2 regions of the Arthrobacter sp. NicSoilB4 genome follow, and region 2 is predicted to be linked to the other one. Evidence: predicted binding sites of a transcription regulator. Region 2 holds the regulator's gene; the other holds the start of a gene.

Region 1 (6,021 bases), 1.3 Mb from region 2:
CCCGCGGCCCCGCGGCCGGGGTGTGGGTGCTTCCCGGCACGCCGCTGCCTGGAGCCACGCCGCCCAGGGCAGCCCAATCTTGCGCACCCGAATCCGCGCCATAGACTGAAGGCCGGATTCGACGAACTGGAGACTGTATGAGCATCATCGACGAGCTCACTTCTGCCCTGGACCCGGCGAAGATCGCGCTGGATGCCTCCACCCTTGGCGTCTATGCCGTGGACCAGGCACCGGTTCTGGACTACCAGCTGCCGCAGGCCGTGGTCCATGCCGAATCGATCGAAGACGTCCAGGCCACCGTCCGCGCCTGCGCCGCCCACGGCGTGGCGCTGGTGGCCCGCGGCGCCGGCACCGGCGTTTCGGGTGGCGCGCACGCCAGCAAGGACTGCGTGGTGCTGAGCCTGGAACGGATGAACCGCATCCTGGACCTCAACCCCGACGACGAGACGGCCGTGGTTGAACCCGGGGTGATCAACGCCGACCTCAACGCCGCCGCCGCCGCGCACGGGCTGATGTACGCCCCGGACCCGGCCAGTTTCAAGCTCTCCACCATCGGCGGCAACGTTGCCACCAACGCCGGGGGCCTGCGCTGCGCCAAGTACGGGGTCACCCGGGACTCGGTGCTGGCGCTCGAGGTCGTGCTGGCGGACGGCTCCCTCATCCACACCGGCCACCAGACCTTCAAGGGCGTCGCCGGCTACGACCTCACCGGTCTGTTCGTCGGCTCCGAGGGGACGCTGGGAATCGTGGTCGGCGTCACCGTCCGGCTCAAGTACCTCCCGCAGGACGTCCACACCATCGCAGCTTTCTACCCGGACTTCCGCAGCGCCGCGGCCGGCGTCCTGGCCGTGGGACGGGCCCGCGTGCAGCCGGCCATCATGGAACTCCTCGACAGCGGCAGCCTGGCCCAGCTCGACGAGATCCACGGTTCGGACCTCGCCGCCCGGGGGCAGTCCCTGCTGCTGATCCAGACCGACGGCTTCGGCGCAGCGGCGGAGGCGGCGGCGATCCGGCCCGTCCTCGTGGCGGGCGGGGCAGTGGTGACGATGGAGGCCAGCGCCGAGGCGGAGCGTCTCGTGGACCTGCGGCGCAACAGCCGGGGCGTGGAAGTCGACGACGAATACCGGGTGGGTGAGGACGTCGCCGTTCCGCGCTCCCGGCTGGTGGACTACGTCGCCGAGCTGGAGGCCATGGCAACGGCGTACGGCGTCCGGCTCAAGGTGGTGGCGCACGCCGGCGACGGGAACCTGCACCCCACGTTCTGGGTGGACCGGGTGGACGCCGCTGCCGACGCTGACGCCATCGAGCGGCTCGGCGCCGCGCTGGACAAATCCATCACCGTGGCTCTCGCGATGGGTGGCACCATCACGGGGGAGCACGGGATCGGCCAGTTCAAGCTGCGCTGGCTGGGCCTGGAGCAGAAGGAGCCCGTGCGCGAACTGCAGCGCCGGATCAAGGAACTGTTCGACCCGGCGGGCATCCTGAATCCCGGCAAGGCGATTTAGCCCGGGTGTGCTGTTAACGGCCCCAGCTGACTGGCAGCAGGGGCCGTTTTGAGCGTCCAGAACGGCCCCTGCTGCCAGTCACTTGGGCGCGCCCCTAGTCGTCGGCGTCCGGGTACTCGTCGATGGACTCGTCGGCGCCGTAGCGCGATTCCTCAGTCTCCACTTCCAGGATCTTGAGCAGTCCCGTGTCCGGGTTGAGCATGATGGCGGCCTCGTCCCTGCGGTGGCGCAGCTCGGAGTCAATGTAGGACTGCACTGCTTCGGCAAGCGGGATGTGCCGGTTCTCCTTCTCCGACATGTACCAGCGGTGCTCGAGGATCTCGTGCACAGCCTCCGCCGGCTCCAGCTTCCCGGACAGGTCGCGGGGGATGGAGCGGACAATCGGTTCGAAGATCTGGCTGACCCACAGGTGGGCGCTGTATTCCTCGTCCATCCCGGGGTTGTTGTCCGCACGGAAGGAATCCATGTCGTTCAGGAGCCGGCGGGCCTGGTTTTCCTGTGCGTCCAGGCCGGTCAGGCGCAGCAGCCGGCGCTGGTGGTGGCCGGCGTCGACCACTTTGGGCTGGAGCTGGATAGTGGAGCCGTTCTGCGTCGTCTTGATCGCGTATTCCTCGACGTCGAACCCCAGCTCGTTGAGCTTGCGGATGCGGGCGGCCACCCGCCAGCGTTCGCCGATCTCGAACGATTCCTTCTCGGTCAGCTCGGTCCAAAGGCGCCGGTAGCTGTCCATGATGAGTTCGCTGGTGGCCACGGGGTCCACTTTTTCCTCGATGAGTCCGCCGTCGAGCAGGTCCATCAGCTCCCCGGCGATGTTGACGCGGGCGATTTCGAGATCGTATTCGCGCTGGCCGGTGGAGAGGTCCGGATACAGCTCGCCGGTCTCCGCGTCCACGAGGTAGGCGGCGAATGCGCCGGCGTCGCGGCGGAACAGCGTGTTGGACAGCGAGACGTCGCCCCAGTAGAAGCCGATCAGGTGCAGGCGGACCAGCAGGAGGGCCTGCGCGTCGATCAGGCGGGTCAGGGTGTCCTTGCGCAGCATCTGTGAGAAGAGCGCGCGGTACGGCATGGAGAACTTCAGGTGCCGGGTGACCAGCACGGGGTTCAGCGGCCGGCCCTCCGGGGTGGTGCGCCCCGTGATGACGGCGACGGGTTCCACGCAGGGGACGTCCAGCCGGGCGAGCTTGCGGAGCATGTGGTACTCGTGGCGGGCCACGTGTTCGGAGGTTTCCTTGATGGCGATGACCGAGCCGCCAAGATGGGCGAAGCGCACAATGTGGCGGGAAATGCCGCGGGGGAGGGCGGCGAGGTATTCCGCAGGCCAGTCCTCCAGCGCGATGTGCCACGGCAGGTCCAGGAGCTCCGGCTCGGTGGCGGCGGCCGTGATGCTCAGCGAGCTCGAGGCCACGGACCCCTTGCTGTCATTGGCGCTGGCGGCTTCGAACCGGGGCAGTTTGCCGATCTGGCCGTAGTCGGTAGGTTCGTCGTGCCAATGGGCACTGTTGTCCTCGGTGCTGGGGCTTTGCTCGGTCATAAACCAATTCTTCCGTACTAAGGGCGCCCGCCCTAACGAATGGCTGCTGCAACGCCAGTTAAAGCCCGACGGCGGCCCTCCAGTGAGGAGGACCGCCGTCGGGTGCGTAGTGCTGTGCCGGTGGGGACTAGTCGCCCAGGCGCAGACCCGTCTTGGTGTCGAACAGGTGTACGTGGCCTGACTGCGGACGGACCCAGATGGACTCGCCCTTCATCGGGGGACGGCGGCCGTCGACACGGGCCACGATGTCGTGGCTCTGGCCGTCCAGCGTGGTGTGGCCGTAGACGTAGGCGTCGGCGCCGAGCTCCTCGACGACGTCGACCTCAACGTGCAGGCCTTCGCCCTCCGGTGCGGTCTCGAGGTCTTCCGGGCGGGAACCGACCGTGACAGTCTGGCCGTGGGCTTCCTCGAGGACATCGCGCGGCACCGGGTACACGGTCCCGCCGAACTGGACGCCGCCGTCGACGACGGGAAGCTCGAGCAGGTTCATCGCGGGGGAGCCGATGAAGCCGGCGACAAAGACGTTCTTCGGCTTGTCGTACAGGTTGCGCGGGGTGTCGACCTGCATCAGCAGGCCGTCCTTCAGCACGGCGACGCGGTCACCCATGGTCATGGCCTCGACCTGGTCGTGGGTCACGTAGACAGTGGTGACGCCCAGGCGGCGGGTCAGGGACGCGATCTGGGTGCGGGTCTGCACGCGCAGCTTGGCGTCAAGGTTGGACAGCGGCTCATCCATAAGGAAGACCTGCGGGTTACGCACGATGGCGCGGCCCATGGCGACACGCTGGCGCTGGCCGCCAGAGAGTGCCTTCGGCTTGCGGTCCAGGTACGGTTCGAGGTCCAGGAGCTTGGCAGCTTCACGGACACGCTCGGCGCGCTCTTCCTTGCTGACGCCGGCGATCTTCAGGGCGAAGCCCATGTTGTCGGCAACCGTCATGTGCGGGTACAGCGCGTAGTTCTGGAAAACCATGGCGATGTCGCGGTCCTTGGGGGGAACGTCGGTGACGTCGCGGTCGCCAATCAGGATCCGGCCGGCGTTGACGTCCTCAAGACCTGCAAGCATTCGTAGGGAGGTCGACTTGCCACAGCCGGAGGGTCCAACGAGGACCAGGAATTCGCCGTCGGCGATTTCAATGTTGAGCTTGTCAACAGCGGGCTTATCCGTGCCCGGGTACAGACGTGTTGCGTTATCAAAAGTAACTGTAGCCACAGTTATCAATCCCTTCACCGGCAGGTACGTGCCGGACGATCCGTAGTGAATGGTCTTATTCTTCAGTTGTTAATTCAATTGTCAGCACCTGATCGTGCGCATACTCCCCGGCCGAAGCCGAGGAGTATCCAATGACGCCGCACGGTACTTGTGCGCCACATCACAACCAGAGTATGTCAGATTTATGGCAAATGGGCCAAAATGTTACAGATGTCACATGTGATTCGGCCGACTACCGGGCCCGCATGAGCTAGAGATCAGAGGCCGAGGGCGCTCTTCCGTTCCCGCAGCAGGGCTTCCAGCAACTCCGCCACGTGGACCGGAGCCTCGACCCGGAACTGGGCCTGGGTGAAGTCCAGGCCCACCTTCACGCCGAGGTCCCCTGGGAGCAGCCGGGCAAGGGCGTCCTCGTCGGTGGTGTCGTCGCCGGCGAAGATGGTGGCGGTCGCGCCTGTCGCCTGGCGGAGGAACGCTATGCCTTCCCCTTTCGAGGCATGGATCACGGAGGTCTCCAGCACACGGTTGCCGCTCTTCAGGAAGACGCCGGGCCGGTCCTGCAGGACGGCCCGGGCCGCCGCGACGGCGTCCTCGGCGACGTCCGCCGTGGCCAGCCGGGTGTGCAGTACGACGCCGGCCGGCTTGTCTTCCAGCAGGGTGCCTGGCGCCTCTTCCACAATGCCCTCCAGCTCGCGCCGGACCTGGGCGAGCAGTTCCCGCCGGGCGTCGTCGAGTTCCAGCTTCGAGGAACCGGGTCCCATCCAGACCTCCGCGCCGTGGCTGCCGACCAGCAGGGTCTTCTCCGGGGGGAAGGCGACCGCCCGCAGGCTGTCCAGCGCCCGGCCGGAGATGAGCGCCGTCGTCGTCCGCGGTAGTTCCGTGAGGGCGGCGAAAGCCGCTGCCGAGCGGGGGAGGGCGCGTGCGTCCCCGGCATGGTCCACGAGCGGGGACATGGTGCCGTCAAAATCCATAGCGACGAGCAGGTGCTCCGTCGCGGCGATGGCGTGCACTGCCTCCAGCAGGTCCGGGGAGAGCGAAAGGGGGGTCTGCTCCGGTGATAGCTCAGGAGTCATCGCGGATCACCTTTTCCTTGAGCGCGTTCAGGAAGTCGGCGGACCAAAGATCGACGTCGTGGTCCAGGATTTGTTTGCGCATCGCGCGCATCCGGCGGGCGGCTTCGGCGGGCTGCATGTCCACGGCCCTCATGATGGTGTCCTTGAGGCCGTCGATGTCGTGCGGGTTCATGAGCAGGGCCTGCTTGAGCTGGTCCGCGGCGCCCGCGAACTCGCTCAGCACCAGGGCGCCGTCGTTGTTGGTACGGGCCGTGACATACTCCTTGGCCACCAGGTTCATCCCGTCCCGCAAGGCCGTGACGAGCATAACGTCGGCCGCCAGGTACAGCGCCACCATCTCCTCGACCGGGTAGCTGTGGTGCAGGTACCGGACCGCGGTGTTCTGCATCGTGTCGTAGGTGCCGTTGATGTGGCCGACGGTGCCTTCCACTTCCTCGCGCAGCAGGCGGTACTGCTCCACCCGCTCGCGGCTGGGGCTGGCCACCTGGATCAGGGTGGCGTCCTCCACAGTGACCTCGCCGTCCTGCAGGAGCTCCTCGTAGGCCTTCAGCCGGTGCCGGATTCCCTTGGTGTAATCCAGCCGGTCGACGCCCAGCAGGATGGTCTTGGGATTGCCGAGGTCGCGGCGGATCTGCTTGGCGCGCTCGATGATCTCCGGGTTGCCGGCCAGCTCGCTGATCGCTTTGACATCGATGGAGATCGGGA
Region 2 (6,021 bases):
AGCCCTGAGCGTTGCAGCCGCCGGCACCCCGCCTCGTCCCCGTGACGGAGCGGGGTGTTGCGGTTAACCCAGGGTGCCGTGTTTGACCCGGCTGCCGCGGTTTCCGGTGCAGTCTGTGCAGTCTGCAAGTGCCCTTTTTGGCGGGGTCCCGTCATGCCCGGCAACACGGTCAAATTCCCTAGATACAGGCTCATTCGCCGTCTACAGTGAGAGCCATGAGCAACCCCAATGAGGTACCTCCGCCGCAGGAACCGGGCGACCGGCAACCGCAAACGGGCAGTGTCCCGCCCGCCGGCGCCGAGGCGCCTCGGGTCGTGCCGCCGGCGCCGGACGGGAACCAGCCGCCGGGCCATCCGGCACCTGGCTACCAGCCCCCGCCCCCGCCCGAATATCGGGCGCCGGGCCGGCCGGCTGGCGGCTTCCGCTTCGAGCTGCCGACGGACCGGCCGCAGAACTTCAACGACGCCATGCCTCAAGGCGGGTTCTCCGGCATGTTTACGGTCTCCTGGCTGCCGACGGAGCTGAAGGTCGCCTATTGGATCTGGCTCATCGGCGGACTGCTGGGACTGCTCGGCGGCGTCATCGGACTCTTCGGGTCGTTCGTGCTCCTGGCGGTGGCTCCAGGTCTGGGTTTCCTGGTGCTCCTGCTGGTGCTGGTGGCACTCACGCTCGCCGCGGCACAGGTCATCCTGGCCATGAAGATGAAGGAGGGCCGCGAGTGGGCCCGCTTTGCGCTGACCATCGTCGCGGGCATTTCCCTGCTGCTGGCCATTCTCAACGACAGCGCGGCAGACGGCCGGGGCGGCGGGAGCTGGCCGAGCTTCATCATCAGCCTGGTGGCGACCGTGCTGATGTGGCTGCCCAAGTCGCAGGCATGGTTCGAGTCCCTGCGGGGCCGCATCTGAAGCACCGCTGATTTCCGTCCCTGCACTGCCGGGGCGGCCTCCGGCTGCCCGCGGACGCGACCCCGCGGCGGCCGCCCCGGCGCGGGCTGAGAATACCTCTCCGGAATGATCCCCACGGGCGCCGGCCCGCGGTACGGTGGACTTAAACCATGCTGGGGGCAGGGCAGGAAGCTGTTTCCGGTATCCGAACGAGACCGCAACGCAAAGGAACGCCCATGAGCATCCCGCCAGTCCCGCCGTCGAACCCGGACGCCTCCGAGCCGGGCGACCAGCCGGCACCCCGCTATGGCCAGAACACACCCCCGCCCGGCCAGCAGCCCCCGTCCGCCCCGCAGTACGGGCAGACCGCGCCTTCTGCGCCGCAGTACGGGCAGGCTCCGTCCGCGCCGCAGTACGGCCAGCAGGCACCGCAGTACGGCCAGAACGCCCCGCAGGTTCCCCAGTACGGCCAGAACCAGCCACCATACAACCAGCCGCCGTACAACCAGCCCCAGTACAACCAGCAGGCTCCGCAGTTCGGACAGCCCGCGTACGGCCAGTCCCCGTACGCCCAATACCCCTCCGAGCAGCCGCAGGCCACGGCCGGCATGCCCAAGCTCGTCAATACGGCGTTCTGGCTCATCATCGCATCCGGCGCGGTATGGATTATCTCGCTGCTGATGGCTCTCGGCACCCTGGATTCCCCGCAGATGCGGACCATGTTTGAACAGCAGATGGCCGCGAGCGGCGCCGACATCCCCTATGAGGACATCCGGGGCGTGCTCGTCGGGAGCATCCTGGTGTTCGCCGCGATCAGCGCCGGGCTCTACGCCCTGGTCGCCCTGAATGTGCGCAAGGGCAAGAACTGGGCACGGATCCTGGGCACTGTCTTCGCCGCCCTGTCGATCTTCAGCATTTTCCCGCTGAGCCTCGGCACCCTGGCAGTCCTCCTCGGCATCGCGGGCATCGTGATGCTGTACCTGCCGGCAACGTCGCCCTATTTCAGCAAGCAGCAGCCGTTCGCCAACCCGTACGGTCAGCCGGGCGGACCGTACTAAGCGGCCAAGCACGTTACCAAGGCACCACCGCGGAGGGCGCGGGAGCCGGAGGGGCTGACTGAATCTAGTCAGCGTCCTCCGGGTCCTGCGCCCTCTGTGCGTGATAGGCGAGAATCTGGAGTTCGGTGGCCATGTCCACCTTGCGCAGGTTGACCCCGGGCGGCACCTGCAGCATCACCGGGGCAAAACTGAGAATGCTCCGCACACCGGCGGCAACCACGCGGTCGCAGACGCCCTGCGCCACGGCGGCCGGCAGTGCCAGGACCACCATGTTGGCGCCGGTCCGCTGCAGCACAGGCTCGAGGTCGGCAGCATCACTGACTCGCAGCCAGCCCACCTCGCTGCCCACTACCAACTGGTCGGCGTCGAAGATCGCAACAATGTCGAAGCCCCGGGACTCGAACCCGCCGTACCGGGCCAGGGCCTTGCCGAGGTTGCCGGCACCGACGATGGCGACCTTCCAGTCGTGTGTCAGGCCCAGTGCCGCGGCAATATGCCGGTTGAGGTACTGCACTTCGTAGCCGACGCCCCGGGTCCCGTAGGAGCCAACATAGGAAAGGTCCTTACGGAGCGTGGAGGAGCTGACCCCTGAGGCCTCGGCCAGGGATTCGGAGGAGACTCTGTCGACACCCTCGGAAAGCAGGGTGGTGAGGGCGCGCAGATAGATGGTCAGCCGGGCCACTGCCGCGGGCGGAATCTGCTTGGAAGCAGTCCCTGTTCCCCCGGGCAGCGCGTCAGGGGATGAATCCAGCGAAGTCACTATCTGCTCCATTGAGTCGCGTTGTGACTTCCACTCTAGGGCCCCCGCCGTTCAGCGGACAAAGCATTGCCCTCCAGCCGGTCCCGGTGCCTCAGACCGGCCGGCCCAGCGCCCGCCGTAGCGTCCGTTCCAGCCGGACTTCGTCGATCTTCCAAAAGTCCCGCTGGACACCGTCCACCAGCACCACCGGGATCTCCTCGGCAAAGCGTTCCCGCAATTCGGCGTCGTCGTCCACTGACTGCTCCCGCCAGCCGATCCCCAGTCCCGCCGTCACGCGGTCGACGGCGGCGCGCGCCGCCGAGCACAGGTGGCAGTCAGCTTTGGTGATCAGGACGACGTCGGGGTTTGGCATGGCTCCACGGTAGCCCGGCGGGCGGTCCTGCGTCGACGCGCCAGACGCATCCGGCACTGCCGCCGCGGGCCGGACGGCAGGAACTGGTCCCGGCTTTGACTAGACTCGTGGCATGTCCGAAGAGAAGTACGTCGCTGTGGTCACAGAGCCTGTTGCAGAACCGCAGCACGGCGAAGCCGCGTTCTTCGACGTCGACAACACGCTCATGCGGGGTGCCAGCCTGTTCCACGTGGCCCGCAAGATGCACCAGCGCGGGGCGTTCACGATCCCCCAGGCGGCCGGGTTCGCCTGGAAACAGCTGATGTTCGTGCTGCGCGGGGAAAACATGGATGACGTCCATGCCGTCCGCGACACCGCCTTGGGCCTCGCCTCCGGGTTCACCGTTGAGGACATCGAGGCGCTCGGCGAAGAAGTCTATGACGAAATGATTGAATCCCGGATCTGGCCGGGGGCCAAGGCCCTGGCCGAACAGCACCTCCGGGTGGGCCGCAAGGTCTGGCTCGTGACGGCGACGCCGATTGAGGTGGCCTCCGTGATCTCCACCCGGCTGGGCCTCACCGGCGCCCTCGGCACGGTGGGCGAAATCCAGGACGGCTCCTACACCGGCCGGCTGGTCGGCGACATCCTGCACGGCCCCGCCAAGGCCGTGGCGGTCACCGCCGTGGCCGAGGCCGAGGGCCTGGACCTGGCCCGGTGCTGGGCGTACAGCGATTCGCACAATGACATCCCGCTCCTGAGCATGGTGGGGCACCCCGTGGCCATCAACCCCGATTCCCGGCTCCGCCGCCACGCCCGCGAACACAACTGGCCGGTCTACGACTTCCGTTCCGGCCGGCGCGCGGCCACCTTGGGCCTCAAAGCTGCCACAGCCGGAGGGGCCATCTACGGCCTCTGGCGGGGGTTCTCCCGCTTCCGCGGCCCCACAGTCTGATCCCGCGCTACACTTCCGGCTCCGCGCTACACTTTCGGACGGGCGCGATGCGGATCCGCGTAGCACCAAGCCCAAACCGCGTCGGCTGTCCGAAAGCGCAGCGCCGACGTCAACCCCTCGCCGGTCCAAGGCCACGTCGCAGTTTCTGAGCCCCCACCACTTCCGCTGCGCTTCCGGCCCAGCGCTACGCTTTCGGACGGGCGCTACGCGGATCTGCGTAGCGCTTGGCCCAAACCGCGTCGGCTGTCCGAAAATGCAGCGCCGATGCCACCCCAGGTATGTCATTCCAGTACGCCTCGGGACCTGCAACCGTGCCGCACAGCTGAAGCCGCGGCGCCCCGACGGACCAAGGGCGCGACACCAAAGAAAATGCCCGCTGCCGGAAAGGCAACGGGCATTCACATGATGCGAAGTATCTCTACTTCTTATTGCGACGCTGGTGGCGCGTCTTGCGAAGCAGCTTGCGGTGCTTCTTCTTGGCCATACGCTTGCGACGCTTCTTAATAACTGAACCCACGAAAGTTCCTTACCGGCTAGATGCAGTACCTGCCTGTTGGAAAGGGTCCACGGGCTAAGCAGCAGACTGTACAACTGACAGGTTCTTACAATGACGTAAAACGTTCCTTAACAGGGTACCGCCTATCGGGGGCACACCACGACCGCAGGCACGCCAGGGCGTCTGCAGGTCCTCATTCCGGCCACAGAAGACGCGGAAGAATCAGGCTGTTTCCGTGTGCCCGTCGACGACGGCACCCTTGAGGTACTGTTCGACGGCGGTTTCCGGCACCCGGTAGGAGCGCCCGAAACGGACGGCCGGCATCTCACCGGAATGAACAAGCCTGTACACGGTCATTTTGGACACGCGCATCACATCCGCGACTTCGGCCACGGTCAAGAAGCGTGCGTTGGAGAAGTTAGCCTCCGAAGACATTTCCCTATTCCTTTACTCAAGCGAACGGCAGCCCCATCTGAACGACATGGCGGTGTGCCGATGCTGAGCCATCAAACAACCATGTGTTAGATACTCTAGGGGCTGATGGTGCCAATGTGAAAGAGTTGCGCGGGAATCTCCGGGCACGGATTCAGAATTTGTGGGGCTGCCCCTGACCGCACTGGCGTCTAGACGCGGCTCCGGCGGATGCGCGCGGAGGCCGCAAGCTGCGCCAGGACCGATGCCGTGACATCCCAGTCCATGCAGGCGTCCGTCACACTCTGGCCGTAGACCAGCGCGTCCGTGCCGGCGGCATGCTCGGCGACGTCCAGGTTCTGCGCCCCGCCGACCAGGAAACTCTCGAGCATGACGCCCGCGATGGCCCCCGCCGGGGCGCCGCCGCTCTCCAGCTGTGAGCCGATTTCGAGGGCGACTTCCGCCTGCCGGTGGTGGTTCTTGCCGCTGTTGGCGTGGCTCGCATCCACGATCAGCCGCGGGTTGAGCTGCTTGGCGGCCAGCTTGGCCGTGGTGGCCGCGACGTCGGCGGCGGAGTAGTTGGGGCCCTTGCGTCCGCCGCGGAGGATGATGTGGGTGTCCGGGTTGCCGGCGGTGGAAACCAGGGCGGCCCTGCCGTCGCCGTCGATGCCGAGGAACGCCTGGGCCGCCCCGGCAGCGCTGCACGCGTCCAGCGCGACCTGCAGGTCGCCGTCGGTGCCGTTTTTGAACCCGATCGGCATGGACAGCCCCGACGCCAGCTGGCGGTGGATCTGGCTTTCAGTGGTGCGGGCACCGATGGCGCCCCAGGAGACCAGGTCCGCCATGTACTGCGGGCTGATCGGCTCCAGGAACTCGGTGCCAGCGGGCAGCCCGAGCGCCGTGACCTGCTGCAGGAAGCGGCGTGCAGCGCGCAGCCCGGAGGCGATGTCGTGGCTGCCATCGAGCCGGGGATCGTTGATCAGGCCCTTCCAGCCCACCGTGGTGCGCGGCTTCTCGAAGTACGCCCGCATCACAATCAGCAGGTCTTCCTTGTGCTTCTCGGCCTGGCTGACCAGCCTGCGGGCGTATTCCAGGCCGGCCTTGGGATCGTGGATGGAGCAGGGGCCCA

The links. The regulator Rex, encoded in region 2, represses fermentation and respiration genes when NADH is low (regulators of the CRP and FNR family bind a similar motif). The targets are predictions, from matches to a motif close to CTTGTGAANNNNTTCACAAG.
Region 1: a site for Rex is predicted at 4,447-4,466, ahead of ugpC (sn-glycerol-3-phosphate ABC transporter ATP-binding protein UgpC). Genes of this name have one in related genera too.

What each region holds. Positions count from the first base shown of each region.
Region 1 covers NZ_AP024653.1:627,912-633,932, forward strand. The annotation lists gene LDO13_RS02925 (glycoside hydrolase family 13 protein) at 1-104, shown strand, start outside; gene LDO13_RS02930 (FAD-linked oxidase C-terminal domain-containing protein) at 138-1,505, shown strand; gene LDO13_RS02935 (DUF4032 domain-containing protein) at 1,600-3,036, opposite strand; gene ugpC (sn-glycerol-3-phosphate ABC transporter ATP-binding protein UgpC) at 3,164-4,246, opposite strand; gene otsB (trehalose-phosphatase) at 4,504-5,316, opposite strand; gene LDO13_RS02950 (trehalose-6-phosphate synthase) at 5,306-6,021, opposite strand, start outside.
Region 2 covers NZ_AP024653.1:3,291,656-3,297,676, forward strand. The annotation lists gene LDO13_RS15015 (hypothetical protein) at 216-905, shown strand; gene LDO13_RS15020 (Yip1 family protein) at 1,121-1,942, shown strand; gene LDO13_RS15025 (redox-sensing transcriptional repressor Rex) at 2,007-2,702, opposite strand; gene LDO13_RS15030 (glutaredoxin family protein) at 2,794-3,054, opposite strand; gene LDO13_RS15035 (HAD-IB family hydrolase) at 3,167-3,985, shown strand; gene LDO13_RS15040 (AURKAIP1/COX24 domain-containing protein) at 4,404-4,502, opposite strand; gene LDO13_RS15045 (helix-turn-helix domain-containing protein) at 4,704-4,916, opposite strand; gene LDO13_RS15050 (3-deoxy-7-phosphoheptulonate synthase) at 5,105-6,021, opposite strand, start outside.